One region of the Agromyces ramosus genome, then DNA from elsewhere that is predicted to be linked to it. Evidence: predicted binding sites of a transcription regulator. Region 1 holds the regulator's gene; each other region holds the start of a gene.
What was found. Region 1 encodes HrcA, which represses chaperone genes, less so after heat shock. Its sites were predicted from a motif close to TTNGCACTCGNNNNNNNCGAGTGCNAA; they were not measured.

Region 1 (5,774 bases):
CAAGAAGTCGGTCACAGTGACCAACCCGAGCGAGTTCCCCACCGGGGCGAAGATCGTCGAGGTGCGCGAGCCGATGGTGCGCGCCGCGATCCTCGCGCCGAAAGACTACGTCGGAACCATCATGGAGCTCTGCCAGTCGCGCCGCGGGGCGCTCCTCGGCATGGAGTACCTCGGCGAAGATCGCGTCGAGATCCGCTACAACATCCCGCTCGGCGAGATCGTGTTCGACTTCTTCGACCAGTTGAAGTCGAAGACGGCGGGTTACGCCTCGCTCGACTACGAGCCGATCGGCGACCAGGCGGCCGACCTCGTGAAGGTCGACATTCTGCTGCAGGGCGAGCAGGTCGACGCGTTCAGCGCGATCGTGCATCGCGACAAGGCCTACGCCTACGGCGTGCTCATGACCGGACGCCTGCGCGAGCTCATCCCGCGGCAGCAGTTCGAAGTGCCGATCCAGGCGGCGATCGGCGCCCGCATCATCGCACGCGAGTCGATCCGCGCGATGCGCAAAGACGTGCTCGCCAAGTGCTACGGCGGTGACATCACCCGCAAGCGCAAGCTCCTCGAGAAGCAGAAGGAGGGCAAGAAGCGCATGAAGATGGTCGGCCGCGTCGAGGTGCCCCAAGAGGCGTTCATCGCCGCGCTCTCCGGCGACACCGAGAGCAAAGCGGTCAAGAAGTAGGACACCGATGACTCGTCGAAGCACCTTCACCGACCAGTCGGTCACCTACGGGGCGATCGGGGCGACGCTCGCGCCCGATCTGCTCCGCTACCCGCCGGCCGGCTACCGCCCCGCTGAAGACACCGTCCGCCTCGGCAGCGGTGTCGAGCGGTTCGAGCGTGCGGCCGAGTCGCTCATGACGTGGGGCATCCAGCGCGGCGTCGGCTTCACGGTCGACGACGTGTCCGAGGGCACCGGCGCCCAGTATCCCGGCATCGTCTACGATGCCGACGGCGCACCGCTGGGCGAACAGCCGGGTCCTCGCAACGAGCAGCGCTTCGGTGTCGACGGCACGCCGTACATCACGGCCGGCATGACCGCCACGCTGCGGCGCAAGGGGCGCTTCCGCGCGCAGCAGACGCCCGTGCTCGTCGTCTACGTCGTCGACGAGCCCGACCGCATCGGCTTCGCCTACGGCACGACCGCCGACGGCCCCGAAAGCGGTGAGGAATCGTTCATCCTCGAGCGGCGTGACGACGACACCGTCTGGCTCACGATCCGTTCGATCCTCGCCACTCGCGGCGGCATCCATCGCCCGTTCGCGCCGCGCCAACGTCGCAAGCGTCGCGAGCTCACGAAGCGAGAGCTGCGGGCGCTGCACCCGGCAGGCGGCGTGTAGGCGTGGGCTCCGCCCTCCCGCTCGGCGAGCCTGCGCCCGCCGACGGGCTGCTGCCGGCGACGGCCGCCCGCGGCGCACTCGACCGCGCATTCGGCGTCTACATCCACGTGCCGTTCTGCCGGGTGCGGTGCGGGTACTGCGACTTCAACACCTACACCTCCGGTGAGCTGCGGGGTGCGCGCCAGTCCGACTATGCCGGCCAGGCGATCGGAGAGATCCGGATGTCGCGGCGCGTGCTGGAGGCATCCGGCCTGCCTGAGCGAGCCGCGCAGACCGTGTTCTTCGGGGGCGGCACGCCGACGCTGCTCCCCGCCGACGACCTCGTCCGGATGCTCGACGCGGTTCGGCAGGAATTCGGGCTCGCCGGCGACGCTGAGGTCACGACCGAGGCGAACCCCGACTCGGTCGGGCCGGCCGATCTCGTCCGCCTCGCCGAAGGCGGGTTCACTCGCGTCTCGTTCGGCATGCAGTCGGCGGTGCCGCACGTGCTGGCGGCGCTCGATCGCACCCATGACCCCGATCGGGTCCCGCTCGTGGTGGCGTGGGCACGCGACGCCGGCCTCGATGTGAGCCTCGACCTCATCTACGGCACGCCAGGGGAGTCGCTCGCCGATTGGCGACGCAGTCTCGAGTCGGCGATCGCCGAGCATCCCGATCACCTCAGCGCCTATGCGCTCATCGTCGAGGAGGGCACGAAGCTCGCACGGCAGATCCGGCGTGGCCAGCTCGCGGAGCCGTCCGACGACCTCGAGGCCGACATGTACGAACTCGCCGACGAGTTGCTCGCCGCGGCGGGGTACGACTGGTACGAGGTCAGCAACTGGGCGACGGACGCCTCACACCGGTCACGGCACAACCTCGGCTACTGGCGGGGTGACGACTGGTGGGGTGTCGGTCCGGGCGCGCACAGTCACGTGGGCGGCGTGCGCTGGTGGAACGCGAAGCATCCGTCGGCGTATGCCGACCGCATCGACTCCGGCGTCTCGCCGGCGGTCGGCCGTGAGGTGCTCGATGCCTCGACGCGGGAGACCGAGCGGGTGCTGCTGCTGACGCGCATCCGCGAGGGCATCGACCTCGCCTCGCTGCACGCGGGCGGCCGGCGAGCGGTCGCCGGTCTCATCGCCGATGAGCTCGTCGACGCGAAAGCCGCCCTCTCCGGTGGGCTCACGCTCACCAGGAGAGGACGGCTGCTCGCCGACGCCGTGGTCAGGCGCCTGCTCGAGGGTTGAGGCTCGTCAGCTCACGAACTTGATCGTGAGCGGGTACGTGTACGGCTGGCCCTGGTTGGCCTTGACCGCGGCGATGATGCTGAAGACGATGACGAGCACGCCGATCACGGCCAGCAGGATGAAGCCGATGATGATGATCGTGAGCAGGCCCGAGACGATCGCGGCGATCGTCATCGTGATCTGGAAGTTCAGCGCCGTCGCGGTGTGCGCGCGCACGAACGGTCCGCGATCCTTCAGGACCAGGTAGCCGATGAGGGCGGGAAGGAAGCCGAAGAAGATGCCGCCGATGTGGATGAGCGTCGCCCAGAGCTTCTCGTCTGACGGGCTCAGCTGTGGGCTCTGCTGGTAGGGATTCGCCGGCGGCGGCGGGGGCGGCGGAGGTGCGTCGGACATGGTGTCTCCTTGGTGGGTCGCCCGAGGGCGGGCTCGGTTCATTCATGCTCGCACAGAGTCGCGCGCCGAGAGCGGATTTCCGTCTCGGCGCGCGATCGGCGCTGGCGCTACTTGATGAGGCGGATCGCGAAGGGGTACCGGTAGTGGTTGCCGTCCTTCGCCTTGAGGAAGGCGATGATCGAGAAGACGACGCTCACGATCCAAGCCGCCCATACGATGAACACGCCGATGAGGATGAAGGTGAGGATCCACCCGACCACGTAGGCGATGAGGATCGTGATCTGGAAGTTCAGGGCCTCCTTGCCCTCGGTGTTCGTGAAGGATCCCCGGTCCTTGAAGATGAGCCAGATGATGAGCGAGGGCAGCGGACCGAGGATGCCGCCGAGGTGCGCGAACGAACCCCACTGGACGTCTTGCTCGGGCGACAGCGGCGCGGCGGCCACCGGCTGGGGGCCCGCGGGCTGCTGCGGCGGAGTCGGCGGGACGTTGGGATCGGGCGACTGGGCGTTCGGATCGGTCATGTGCGTGCCTTTCAGGGTTCTCGGTGAACCGCGACTGCGTTGGGGGAGGGATCGCAGCCAGGGTGACTCGCGGACTACCCATACGGTAGCGCCGCGACCCACCGCTGGCAACGGCTCGTTGCCGGGATGTCGCGATATGATTGGCAGTCAGTCTTTACGAGTGCTAATCGATACGACGGAAGCGAGGGTCATGGTCTCGGAACGAAGTCTCGCAGTGCTCCGCGCGATCGTGCACGACTACGTCGCCTCGCGCGAGCCGGTCGGCTCGAAGACGATCGTCGAACGGCACTCGTTCGGCGTCTCGGCGGCGACGATCCGCAACGACATGGCGCTCCTCGAAGAAGAGGAGCTCATCGCGGCGCCGCATACCTCCTCGGGGCGCATCCCCACCGACAAGGGCTACCGCGTCTTCGTCGACCAGCTCACCGACGTGCGCCCCCTGAGCCCGGCTCAGCGCCAGGCGATCGAGACCTTCTTGGGCGAGTCGAGCGACCTCGACGAGCTCCTGGCCCGCACGGTTCGGCTCATCTCGCAGCTCACGAGGCAGCTCGCGGTCGTGCAGTACCCGAGTTTCGGCAGCGCTCGCGTGCGACACGTCGAGCTGGTCTCGCTCGCGCCGACCCGGGTGCTCTGCATCCTGATCTCCGATTCCGGGCAGGTCGAGCAGCGGCTCGCCGAGCTCGACCACCCGGTCGATGAAGAGACGCTGAGCCGTCTGCGCACGCGGCTGAACGAGATCGCGGCAGGGTCGACGATGGCGGATGCCGCGGCCCTCCTCTCCGGCGAGATCGACGACGCCGACCGGCGCCACGCCGCCGTGCTGCACACGCTCGCGGCGACCCTCGCCGAGCAGGCGCGCGTACAGCGCAGCGACCGCCTCGTGGTGGCCGGTGCGGCGAACCTCGTGCGCACCGAGCAGGACTTCGCGGGCTCGATCCTCGGGGTCATCGAGGCCATCGAGGAGCAGGTCGTGCTGCTCCGCCTGTTCGGCGAGATGGCCGGCGACGAGCACACCGTCGCCGTGCGCATCGGCCGCGAGAACGCCTCGTTCGGCCTCGGCGAGACGTCGATCGTGTCGAGCTCGTTCGAGATCCCCGGCCGCGACGTCTCGCGCCTCGGCGTCGTCGGCCCCACCCGCATGGACTACTCGCACAGCATGGCGGCCGTTCGCGCGGTCGCCCGCTACCTCTCCCGCACGCTCGGCGAGAGCTGATACCGCCGCTCGTCGCAACCGACCGGCATCCCGCAATCGAAAGGACAAGCCCTCCGTGGCCGACCATTACGAGGTCCTCGGCGTCGCGCGCGACGCCACCCCCGACGAGATCAAGAAGGCGTACCGTCGGCTCGCGCGCGAACTCCACCCCGACGTGAATCCCGGCGCCGAGGCATCCGAGCGCTTCAAGATGGTGACCCACGCCTACGACGTGCTCTCCGACCCGAAGCAGCGTGAGCAGTACGACCTCGGCGGCCAGGGCGGCTTCGGCGGGCAGAACTACGGCGGCTTCGGCGACATCTTCGAGACGTTCTTCGGGGCCGGCCAGCAGAGCCGGGGTCCGCGCTCCCGTCGCGAGCGGGGCCAAGACGCCCTGATCCGCGTCGAGGTCGGCCTCGACGAGGTGATCTTCGGCACGCACCGCGAGATGGAGGTCGACACGGCCGTCACGTGCGAGACGTGTCGCGGCACGTGCTGCCAGCCCGGCACCTCGCCCGTCACGTGCGACATCTGCCACGGCACCGGATCGATCCAGCGCCAGGTCCGTTCGCTCCTCGGCAACGTCATCACGTCGAGCCCGTGCGGCACCTGCCGCGGGTATGGCACGATCATCGCGACGCCGTGCGTGACCTGCCAGGGGCAGGGCCGCGTGCGTGCGCGCCGCACAGTGCCCGTCGACATCCCCGCCGGAGTCGACACCGGGGTGCGGCTGCAGATGCCGGGATCCGGCGAGGCCGGCCCGGCGGGCGGCCCGAACGGCGACCTCTACCTCGAGATCAAGGTCAAGAACCACGACGTCTTCAGCCGCAACGGCGACGACCTGCTCTGCACCCTCGAGGTGGCCATGACCGACGCGATCCTCGGCACGACCACGACGGTCGCGGCGCTCGACGGCGACGTCGAGGTCGAGCTTCGGCCCGGGCTGCAGAGCGGTGAGATCCTCACCGTGAAGGACCGCGGGGTCACGAAGCTCCGCGGCGCCGGCCGCGGCGACCTCAAGATCGGGGTCCACGTGGTCACGCCGACCAGGCTCTCGTCGAAGGAGCGCGATCTCATGCAGCAGTTCGCGGCGTCGAAG
Region 2 (5,774 bases), 2.9 Mb from region 1:
GCGCCCGGCCTGGTACGGGAAGCCGGCGAGCGGCACGTGGTCGAGTGCGCCACGTCGAGGGATCAGGCAGGCCGTCACGGCGAGCCCCTCGGCGCGATCTGACGCCCGCTCGGCTCGACCGGCGGAGCGGGGCCCCGCGCGGCGTCTCCCGCACGCCTGGTGGTGCCACGAGCGGCCGCTGGTGCGATTGGCGCTGTGCACGAGACTCCCGAGGGCACGCAAAAGGGCCCCGGCCGAAGCCGAGGCCCTTCCGTCACCGCTCAGATCAGCCGTCGCCGATGCGTGAGTAGGTGTTGTCGTCGTTGTACTCGTAGATGCCGATGGTCGCCTCTGTGGGGTCACCGTGCTCGTCGAACGTGACCGGGCCCGAAGGTCCGTCGTAGTCGATCTGCTGGCCTTCGGCAAGGAGCGCGATGCCCTCTTCGTAGGTGCTGACCTTCTCGCCCTCACCTGAGCCGCCGGAAACCTGGCGGAGGTACTTGGCGATCTCGACACCGTCGGTGCTGTTCGCCGCATAGGCTGCGAGCGCGAGGAGCACGACGGCGTCGTACGACTCGGCCGCGTAGCTGTAGTCGGCCAGGTCGGGGTCGACCTCGAGCAGGCGATCGGTGAAGTCACCGAGCGTGCCCACGTCGAGACCCGGCAGCGTGCCCTTCGAGCCGGCGACGAGGCCGGGCGCGAAGTCCGCACTGTAGTCGGACAGGTTGCCGTCGACGAAGTAGAGCTGGTCACCGGGGTAACCCGAGCCCACGAGCGCCGGCGTGATGATCTGCGCCTGGTCGAACGTGATCAGCGCGATCGCGTCGGGGTTGGCCGCCGTGACCTCGGAGATCTGCGCGTCGAAGCTCGAGTCGCCCTCGTTGAAGAGCGCCTCGGCGACCACCTCACCGCCGGCCGCCTCGAAGGCGTCCTTGGTGAACTGCGCGAGACCGGTGCCGTACGAGTCGTTCAGCACGATCATGCCGAGGGTCGCGTGACCGTCTTCGGCGATCAGGTTTCCGAGCACCTCGCCCTGGAGCACATCGGACGGAGCCGTGCGCCAGTACAGGTCGTTGTCGTTGTACTCGGTGAAGTCGGCCGAGGTGTTGGCCGGCGAGAACTGGATGACGCCCGCGGCGACGATCTGGTCGATGACCGTCTTCGAGACACCCGACGACGCTGCACCGATGATCGCGGAGACGTCCTGCGAGAGCAGGTCGGTGACCGAGACCGTCGCGGTGTCGGTCGTCGTGTCACCCGAGTCGCGGAAGACGACCTCGACGCCGAGGCCGGAGTCGGACACCGCGTTGACGTCATCGGCACCGAGCTGGACGCCGGCCTCTTCGGGCGGGCCGAGGAATGCGAGCGCGCCACTCTGCGGGAGGATCGTTCCGAGCTTGAGTGCGAGGTCGCGCTCACCCTCTGCGATGGGCAGGGCGTCTCCGGCGGTTTCGGCTGGGTCGTCGGTTTCGGCGGGGGCCGGGGCACCCGAACTGCACGCGGTGAGGAGGAGGGCGCTGACGCCGGCAATGGCGATACCCGTCCAAGCCGCGCGAGCCGAGCGCGAGGCCGAGGCCTTCGCGAATACGCTCATGTTGCTCCTTGGGACTGAAGGAATTGGTACACAATGCAGCGCCATGGTGACGCCGTTGTCTGACAGTATTGCGCGCCCAAGGCGGAAACAAGTCGAGCCGGTCACAACCGTGTAACACCAGCTGAATCGTTACCTCACCGTCACCGCACGGCGCATTTGGCGCACGGAATCGGCGTGATCGACCGTAGCGACGCTCGGATCTGGCGCGTAGACCGCGGGCGGAAGCGCACGGTTGAACGCCGTGGATGCAGCGTCAGGCAGGCTCCGCGACCACACGCCGTGCTGTGCGGACGCCCCGGAGCAGATCGAACGTGAGCACGCCGAGCGCCACCCAGACGAGGGCGAATCCGATCCAGCGTTCGAGCGGCATGGGTTCCTTGAGCACGACCACCCCGACGAGGAACTGGATGAATGGCGCGAAGTACTGGATGAAGCCCATGTAGATGAGCGGCAATCGGCGCGCGGCCGCCGCGAACAGCAGCAACGGCACCGCCGTCACCGCGCCGGCCGACAGCAGCAGCACGGTGTGCCAGACGCTCACCGTGCCGATGGTGAGCCCGGTCGTCATTGCGACGAAGACGAGCTGCACCACGGCGAGCGGCGCGAGCCAGACCGTCTCGATGGTGAGGCCGGAGACGGCGTCGACCTGCGGTCCGACTCGCTTCTTGATGAGGCCGTAGAACCCGAACGAGAAGGCGAGCACGAGGGCGATCCATGGCAGCTGCCCATATCCGAAGGCGAGCACGACGACGGCGACGATCGAGATGCCGACGGCGACCCATTGCGTCGCGTTCAGCCGTTCCTTGAGCACGAGCACACCGAGGAAGACCGTGACGATTGGGTTGATGAAGTACCCGAGCGCCGCCTCGACGACCTGGTTCGTGAGCGTGGCGTAGACATACGTCTGCCAGTTCACGAAGATCAGGAGCCCAGCCAGCCCCATCGTGAGCACCACGCGCCGATTGCGCATGAGCGCCGCGAGGTGCCGCCATGCGCGGGTCACCGTGATGAGCAGGGCGCAGAAGACGAGTGAGAACAGCACCCGCCACGCGACGATCTCGAACGGGCCAGCCGGAGCGAGCGCGATGAAGTACACGGGCAGGAATCCCCAGAGCCCGTAGGCACCGATCGCGAAGGCGAGCCCCGAGCGGCTCACTCCCTGTGCGGCGCCTGGAGTCGGGGCGGTCGCGGATTCGGAGCTCGATGACACCCGATCAGCCTACGCCGGGTGTGCGACGGCAAAGACAACGAGGCCCGGATGCCGCAAGGGGCATCCGGGCCTCGAATGGAATCGTGTCGACTAACGCACGACCACCGCGAGCACGTCGCGCGCCGAGAGGACCAGCAGGTCTTCGCCGCCGAACTTGACCTCGGTGCCGCCGTACTTCGAGTAGATCACCTTGTCGCCGACGGCGACGTCGAGCGGCACGCGGTTGCCGTTGTCATCGATGCGGCCGGGGCCCACGGCCACGACCTCGCCCTCCTGGGGCTTCTCCTTGGCGGTGTCGGGGATGACCAGACCGGATGCGGTGGTCTGCTCTGCCTCGACCTGCTTGATGACGATGCGATCCTCGAGCGGCTTGATGGAAACCGACACGTTGGCCCCTTCTCTAATGTGAAACTGTCTAGACGAAGACTGGTTAGCAGCCTCAGAGTGAGAGTGCTAAACCGAGTCTAGGCGCGATTTGGCACTCGTGCAACGTGAGTGCCAGCGGGTCCCGCCGGGCTGCATCCGCCTCGTCGCTCGGTGCTAGCGTGGCCGGGTGGACCGCTCCGAGCTCGTCGAACTGCTCTCCCCCGAGGGCCTGCGCCTGCTCGACGCCTTGCCCGAATGGGACTCGAAGGCCGACATCGTGCGGACCGTCGCGCACCTGCGGGGGCAGGGGCATCCGGCCGGTCTCGTCGCCACCGTGCTCACCCAGTCGAAGCTCCGCGCCAAGGCCCGTGCCAAGTTCGGCGAGTTCGCCTCGCGGATGCTCTTCACCGAAGCCGGCCTCGAGCAGGCGACCCGGCTGAAGGTCGCCGCCCTGCACGCGGGGCGCTTCTCGCGCGCCGGGATCGAGCACGTCGCCGACCTCGGCTGCGGCATCGGCGGCGATGCCCTCGCCATGGCAGCGATGGACCTCGAGGTCACCGCCGCCGAGGCCGACGAGGTCACCGCGGCCATCGCGGCATACAACCTCACGCCGTTCCCGCGGGTGCGCGTGCTGCACGCCCGCGCCGAAGACGTCGCACTCGGGGGCATCGGAGGAGCCTGGCTCGACCCGGCGCGACGCACCACCACCGGTGGCATGACGAAACGACTGTCGGATGCGGCCGACTACTCCCCCGGGCTCGATTTCGCCTTCGGCCTCGCCGAGCGCATGGCCGTCGGAGTGAAGCTCGGACCGGGCACCGACCGCGACGTCATCCCGTCCGACGCCGAGGCGCAGTGGATCTCGGTCGACGGAGACCTCGTCGAACTCGGCGTCTGGTTCGGCGTCGTAGCCCGCCCGGGCATCCGTCGCGCCGCCCTCGTGATCCGCGGCGACGCGGCGCACGAGCTCACGGCCGGTGCTGACAGCGAAGACGCGCCCGTCGGCCCGCTCGGCGACTACCTCTACGAGCCCGACGGCTCGGTCATCCGCGCCCGGCTGATCGGCGCGTTCGCGCGAGCGAACGGCGCCTGGATGGCGAGCAAGGGCATCGCCTACGTCACCGCCGACACTGCCTTCGAGTCGCCGTTCGCACGTGGGTTCCGCGTGCTCGAACGCCTGCCGACCGATGAGCGGCAGCTTCGCCAGGCCCTCGCCGCCCGCCGCATCGGCACGCTCGAGATCAAGAAGCGCGGCGTCGACATCGATCCCGCGGTGCTGCGCACGAGGCTGAAGCTGCGCGGCGAGGAGTCGGCCACCATCGTGCTGACCCGCGAAGAGGGACGTCACGTGTCGCTCCTCGTCGAGCGGATCTGATCGCGCGCACCACCGCCCCGTGGGTGCCGCCCTCCCGCTAGTGCGGCAGGGCGCCGAACACGATCGCGTAATAGCCGATCCACACCGCCGAGAAGACGAGGCCGGCGATGCCCGTGCCGATGCCGACGAACGCGAGCGTGCGACCTTCGTCTTCGCGACGCAGGCCGAGCACGCCGAACACGATCGCAGCGATCGAGAGCGGCAGCATCCACCCGACGAAGAGCGACGCCACGGCTCCGAGCGTGCCGACCACTGCGGCGACCCAGCTGTACACCCGGCGTTGCGTGTCGACCTCGATCGCGTCGGCCTCGGCCCCGTCGGGCCGATGCACGATGAGCAACTGCCCGGTCGAGAGTCGGCGCAACTGCCCGGTGTCGAACGGCACGTCGTACTCGCGCTCGGGGCCGAGATCGGCCCGGAGGGTGGGCTCGGCCGGCCGGTACGGCTCGAAGGGGTCGACCAGGGCCTCGCTCCGGGGAACTGCCTCGGGCGTGTCGTGGGGCGGACCGTCGGGCGCGCGGTCCGATGCCGAAACCGCATCGCCGCGGTCGCCCGGTTGCCCCGTGGGAACGCGATCGGGGGCCCCGCCCTCAGGCGGAACCCCGTCGCGGTCACTCATGGGTGAGACCTCAATAGCTGTAGAACTCGCCGTAGCTCGCGAAGAACACACCCCAGAGGATGAGCGACAGCAGCGCCATGGCGATGCCCACGAAGCCCAGGATGAGGCCGGTGAGCCACATTCCCTTCGCCGCGGGCTCCTTCTTCTTGCCGAGGAATCCCAGCACGACGGCAGCTGCCGGGATGAACAGCTGCAGGATGCCGCCGACGAACGGGATCCAGACGACGGCGAAGCCGCCGAGCACGCCGATGATGCCCGCGATCAGCGAGAGGATGCTGAGGATCGGCGTCGGCTTGGCCGGCGCAGAGCCGTAGGCGGGTGCGACGTAGCCGGGCTGGGCAGACGATCCGTACGCGGCGGGCTGACCCACGGCCGGTGCCGCAGGCGCGCCATAGGCCGGCGGTGCGGGAGGCGGCGGCGGCGGGGTCGAGGCGCCATAGCTCGGCACCGTCGGCGGCTCGGGCGGCGCCGGTGGCGCCGGCGGCTCGGGCGCTGCCGGAGGCTCGGGCGCCGACGGCACCTCGGGCACGTCGGGGGTCGAACCCGACGCGACGGCGTCGACCGGCACATCGGGCTCGGGCACGCTGGGCACCTCGGGCTCGGCCGGCACCTCGGAAAATTCGTCAGGATT
Region 3 (5,774 bases), 2.5 Mb from region 1:
CGGCCACGAGCTCGACTGCCCCGCCCGCCGCGTCGATCGCCAGCAGGAGATCGGCGGTCGCGTCGACGACGTCGCCGGTCGAGCTGACGAGATCGCCGAGCGTGCCGAGATTCGTGCGGGCGAGCTCGTCGTGCTCGAGCTTCAGCTTCGCGAGCCATTCCCGCTCGAGTCCGAAGAGCACGGCGTACGGGAGAAGGCGCTCGTGCAGGTGGAAGCGCTCGATGGGAGCAGCGACCGCATCGGGCGACCCGGCGACCGCGGCAGCTGCGGCATGCGCCGCCCGCAGTTCGGCGCCGCTCGGCGACTGCAGCATCCGCAGCCGATCGACCTCGGCGAGCACGAGGTACTGCCTCAGGCCCGCGAGGTGCTCGCGCTTCGCTTGCGCCGGCGGCAGGAACCGCCGCCATGACGACGGGGTGACGAAGATCGTCGCGATGGTGGCGGCGAGCGCGATGAGCGTGGCGACGAGTGCCGGCCAGTCGGCGGCGACCAGGGTCATGACGATGAACAGCGCCTCGACGAGCATGCCGAGGTACGCGAGCACCGTGAGCGTCACGCCTGGCCAGGTGACGCGGCGATCGGCGATGAGGCCGTCGCGCGCGAGGCTGTGCTCGGTGTTCAGGAGCAGGCTCTTGATGCGCCCGGCGAGCGCCCGGCGGTCGGCCGAGAAGCGACGCACGCGCCCGGGCGTGTGCTCGGGACCGAAGAGCACCTCGAGCAGCGCGGCCTCTTCGAGCGTGAGCACCGCATTCGGCATGAGCTCGACGCCGATCGGCTCGCGCTTGCCCGTGCCGGCGATCAGGCGCACCTTGCGCTTCACGGCGAGATCGATGAGCGCGGCGGATGCCCCGCGCCGGTCGGCATCGATGAGCAGCGCGTCGCGCAGCACCGTCGAACCGCGCTCGGGCGAGTACTGCACGACCCGCGGCGTCACCCGTTGCGCGGCGACGACGCGCGCGATGAGCCCCAGCACGAGGATGAGGACCGCCGGGACGATCGCAAGCACGATGACGGGGGTGAGCACGCGCCCAGTCTAGGGAGCCGCCGTCGGTCGCCGGGAACCATGGGATGCGGTCCACGTCATGTACTGCGAGTTCCGACCCGGGTCGCCGTGCGCCGAGGAGGCCGACCGCGCCGTCAACCACGATCGTGACGCTCCGTCACTCCTCGACGAGCTCGGCGCGGATTCGCCGCAGGTCCTCCATGAGCGAGCCGATGAGGATCCAGTGCTCGGACTTCGGCGGCGACACCACGAGCGGCGACGTGAGGGCCGGCAGCGCCGACGTCATCGGCTCGGGATCGACGTCGGCGAGGTGCACGGCGAGCCGCACGTCGTGGGCGGCGCGGCGCAGCTGCTCGGCGATGGCCACCACGGTCGGCTCGGCCGCGAGTGCCGCGTCGTAGTGGTCGAAGAAGGCCCGCGTCATCCCGATCACCTGCGTGACGATCGGGCTGAGGCGGTCGAGGAGGGTCCGCAGCTCCGTGAGCTCGGTGCGGTGCGCAGAGCGTCGCGGGTTCAGGGTGAGCGACTCCTCGCCGTCGGCGATCGAGGCGTCGGCCGCGTCGCGCATGGGGCGCATGAGCCGCGCCTCGAGCATGAGCTGCTGGAGTCCGGCAGACGACTGCGGTGTCTCGAGGGCGCTCGCGAGTCGGTCGAGGGATGCCGCGAGCTCACCGCCGAGCAGCGCGAGGTCGCGACGTGCAGGGGCGAGGGCGACCGGAGGCACGACGAGGGCGTTCACGACGATGCCGATCGCCGCGCCGATGAGGGTCTCGAGCACCCGGTCGAGGGCGTACTCGGGTGAGGAGGCGCCGAGGGCCAGCACGAGCATCGCGCTGATCGCGACCTGGTTCGAGGTGCCCGGCGTCATCTTCAGCGCCCACGCGACCAGCATCGCGATCACGATGGCCACGAGGATGATCCAGCTGCTCTGCCCGAACACGAGTGAGATGCCGGTCGCGATGACCACGCCGAGGATCACGCCGATGCTGCGCTCGATGGCCTTGCCGAACGACTGGTTCACGCTCGGCTGCACGACGAGGAGCGCCGCGATCGCGGCGAAGACGGGAAGCGGCCCGGGGATCAGCCAACCGGCGATGAGCCACGCGGCGATCGTCGCGATCGCGGCCTTCGCGACCTGGAGGATCGGAACCCGCTTCGAGGCCCGGAAGGTGCCGGTGATCGCCATGTGCTCAGGCTAGCGCCGCGCGCTCAGCGGGCTGCGTGCTCAGGCCGTGGCGAGGTTCGTGGCGAGGTTCGCGGCGATCGCGGCGATCTGCCCGGCATCGATGGGGGATTGCACCCAGAGCGTGCGCCGGTCGATGCCGAGCGTCGCGAAGTGCTCGGGGTCGCCGCCGAGCGGGTGGTCGAGCTCGAGTGGTGCGAAGACGCTCACCTCGAACCCCTCGGGCGCGCGCGATCGGATCTCGGCGACGCGATCGTCGAGCTGCCCGTCGGCGACGAGATCGGCGGCGAGCAGGTTCATGCCGTCGGCGTGATCGCACGCGTACTCGATGGTCTCGGCCGTGCGGCCGCCGATCACGATGGGTGGCAGCTCGGCGCCGTCGGTGACCGCCATCGCCGCCGCGGCCGAGAAGTGCTCACCGTCGAAGGCCTCGCCGCGCCAGACGGCGCGCAGCACGGCGACGGTCTCGGTGAGCATCGCACGGCGCACGGCCGCGCCGGGGAGCGGCCGACCGAGCGCGGCGTGCTCGGCCGACCACTGGCTCTTCGGCGAGCTGCCCGAACCGATGCCGAGCCTGATGCGCCCGGGCGCGAGCGACTGCAGCGAGTTGATCGCGCAGGCGAGCTGCACCGGATGCCGGTTCGCCGGGTTGGCGACGAGCAGGCCGAGATTCACTCGTGACGTCGTCGCGGCGATCGCCCCGAGGGTCACGAACGGGTCGCGCGACCACGGCTTGCGGTCGACGAGTCCGCTGAAGTGGTCGTACGTCCACACGGTGTCGAACCCTCCCGTGTCTGCCGCTCGGGCGGCGTCGAGCAGTTCGGGGAGGTCGGCGCCGAGGGGTGCGAGCACGAGGTCGGTCTGCATCCGTCCAGTGAAGCAGCAGCCCGGGACATCCGTCATCCTGGACTTGGCACTCTCCCCATGAGAGTGCTAATTTTTAAGTACTTGAGCGGATGTCGCTCAAGTCTTGGGTTCGGCCGCACCGCGGCCACAGAGAGGAGTAGTCATGGCCATGTACTGGGACCCGTTCCGTGAGCTCGACCGCCTCGCTGCGAGCATGCTCGACTCGAGGCAGGGCCCCCGGGTGATGCCGATCGACCTGCATCGCGACGGCGACCACTACGTGCTCTCCGCCGATCTGCCGGGCGTCGACCCGGGCTCGGTCGACGTCGACATCGACGGGCAGCTGCTCACCATCCGCGCGGAGCGCACCATGCGTTCCGAAGAGGGCACGCAGTGGCTCGTGCGCGAGCGGCCGAGTGGCTCGTTCCTACGGCAGATCGCGCTCGGCGACGGACTCGACACCGGCTCGATCAGCGCCCACTACGAGAACGGCGTGCTGAGCGTCGTGATCCCGGTGAGCGAGCAGGCCAAGCCCCGCAAGGTCGAGGTCCAGAGCGCGCAGCACGCCGACCGCGAGGTCACCGCGAAGGCCGGCTCCGAGACGAGCTGACCGGAGCGGCGCGCCCGCGGCGCTCATGAACGGCACGACCCAGCCCGCTCCGCCGACGGCGGGGCGGGGCTCGTCGTGCGGGCTCCCGCAGGCTCATGGCCTGTCGGTGCCCGGGCATATCGTGGGGCCATGACGCCGACCACTGCTGACCTCGAACGCCTCGGCACCGAGTTCTGGGCCTGGCGAGCCGTGAACTCGTTCCGCTCCGCCGACGACATCCCGCGCATCGAACGGCCCGCCGACTGGCTGCCGCGGTTCGATCCCGACGGTGTGGCGGCGCAGCGGCGCGAGCTCGACGGCTTCATCGAACGATGGCGGGCGACCGATGCGTCGAGCTCGCCGATCGGGGCGCAGATCGATCACCGCCTCCTCGGGTCCGCCCTCGCGCGCGTGCACTGGGAGCTCGACGTGCTCCGCAACTGGCAACGCGACGCGGTGTTCCTCACTTCGCAGATCCTCGGGCCGTGGTTCGACCTGCTGCTCGCGCCCCCGCCGTTCGATGCCGGGCGTCAGGCCGGCCTCGTGCACGTGCTCGCGGCCATGCCGGCCGCCGTCGACCAGGCGATCGCGAACCTCGAGCGAGCGGGAGTCGCGACGCTCGCACGGGTCGCCGCCGCGTCGCTCGAGGGCATCGGGCCGCGTCTGGCCGAATCGGTCGAGGCCCTCGCGTCGTTCGTCGACACGGCAACGGGGTCCGCGCTCGCCGAGGCGCAGCCGGCCGCGAGTGCGTCGCTCACCCGCTACCGCGACTGGCTCGTCGAGGCTGCTGGCGCCGGCCGGCTCGGGCCCGACGTCATCGTCGGTCGCGAGGCGTTCGTGTGGTTCCTGCGGCACGTCGCGCTCGTGACCGCCGACCCCGAAGAGCTCGTGCGCGCTGCGCTGCACGACTACCGTCGCAGTGTCGTCGGCGAGACCGTGACCCGCAACCGTCACCGCGACGTGCCGCCCGCCCCGCTCGCCGCCGACATCGACGCGCTCGTCGCCGACGAGTCGGCGGCCGAAGCAGGCGTGCGCGCGTTCTACGACGGCGAGGGCCTGCTGAGCCAGCCCGATTCGCTGCGCCACTACTTCTTCGCGGCGTATCCGCCCTACCTCGCCCCGCTCGCCTTCCTCGGCGTCACCGACGACCTCACGGGGGACACGCGCCGTGAGCGCGATGCCGTCTCATATGTGCGCGAACCGGTTCCCGACCTGCCGTACTTCGACGCGGCGAACGCGCGCGACCCTCGCCTCGGCATCATCCACGAGGGCGCCCACAGCCAGCAGCTCGCGCTGGCCTGGGCGCACCCGAGTGCGATCCGCCGCCGTTACACCGACTCGGTCGCCAACGAGGGCATCGCGCACTACAACGAAGAGCTGATGCTCACGGCCGGCCTCTTCGCCGACGCCCCGCACTCGCAGACGACGGTGTTCAACTTCATCCGGCTGCGGGCACTCCGCGTCGTCGTCGACGTCAACCTCGCGACCGGCGTCTTCAGCCTCGACGAAGCCGTCGACTTCTTCGTGCGGCTCGTGCCGATGGACGTCGAGACGGCCACCGAAGAGACCGCGATCTACGTCGCGACGCCCGGACTCGCGATGTCGTACCACGTCGGCAAGCAAGAGGTGCAGCGCCTCCTCGCCGACGCGGTGGTGGCGAAGGGCGAGGCGTTCTCGCTGCGCGAGTTCCACGACTTCGTGTGGCGCAACGGCAACGTGCCGCTGTCACTGCAGCGCTGGGAGCTGCTCGGCGACCGGTCCGACGTCGACGCGCTCGACACCGCCGGGCCGTGGTTCGAGTCGCTTCCCTGAACGCGGAGTGCACCGCAGCGGGGCGCGCCGACGCTTCGCACTGACGGCGGGCCGTGCCAAGATCGCGGTGTGGCCGACCGATTGATGCTCCTCGACACCGCTTCGCTCTACTTCCGCGCGTTCTACGGTGTGCCCGACAGTCTCAAGGCACCGAACGGCATGCCGGTGAACGCGGTGCGCGGCCTGCTCGACATCATTGCCCGGCTCGTCACCGAGTTCGAGCCCACCCACCTCGTCGCCTGCTGGGACGACGACTGGCGGCCCCAGTGGCGGGTCGACCTCATTCCGAGCTACAAGGCGCACCGCGTCGAAGCGGTGGTGCCCGGTGGCCCAGACATCGA

Region 2: groES (co-chaperone GroES) is a predicted target of HrcA. The motif match lies at 3,259-3,285, and genes of this name have one in related genera.
Region 3: QFZ26_RS05825 (Hsp20/alpha crystallin family protein) is a predicted target of HrcA. The motif match lies at 3,097-3,123, and genes of this name have one in related genera.

Annotation. Positions count from the first base shown of each region.
Region 1 is NZ_JAUSYY010000001.1:3,718,802-3,724,575, forward strand. Features, by position in the region: gene lepA (translation elongation factor 4) at 1-682, shown strand, start outside; gene QFZ26_RS17440 (DUF1990 family protein) at 690-1,340, shown strand; gene hemW (radical SAM family heme chaperone HemW) at 1,343-2,569, shown strand; gene QFZ26_RS17450 (DUF4870 domain-containing protein) at 2,576-2,962, opposite strand; gene QFZ26_RS17455 (DUF4870 domain-containing protein) at 3,070-3,483, opposite strand; gene hrcA (heat-inducible transcriptional repressor HrcA) at 3,674-4,696, shown strand; gene dnaJ (molecular chaperone DnaJ) at 4,752-5,774, shown strand, end outside.
Region 2 is NZ_JAUSYY010000001.1:808,652-814,425, forward strand. Features, by position in the region: gene QFZ26_RS03825 (ABC transporter substrate-binding protein) at 266-1,573, opposite strand; gene rarD (EamA family transporter RarD) at 1,827-2,783, opposite strand; gene groES (co-chaperone GroES) at 2,874-3,170, opposite strand; gene QFZ26_RS03840 (class I SAM-dependent methyltransferase) at 3,337-4,524, shown strand; gene QFZ26_RS03845 (DUF4190 domain-containing protein) at 4,562-5,143, opposite strand; gene QFZ26_RS03850 (DUF4190 domain-containing protein) at 5,154-5,774, opposite strand, start outside.
Region 3 is NZ_JAUSYY010000001.1:1,249,434-1,255,207, reverse strand. Features, by position in the region: gene QFZ26_RS05840 (DUF2207 family protein) at 1-1,024, opposite strand, end outside; gene QFZ26_RS05835 (FUSC family protein) at 1,161-2,189, opposite strand; gene QFZ26_RS05830 (LLM class flavin-dependent oxidoreductase) at 2,229-3,053, opposite strand; gene QFZ26_RS05825 (Hsp20/alpha crystallin family protein) at 3,196-3,642, shown strand; gene QFZ26_RS05820 (DUF885 family protein) at 3,772-5,433, shown strand; gene QFZ26_RS05815 (5'-3' exonuclease) at 5,503-5,774, shown strand, end outside.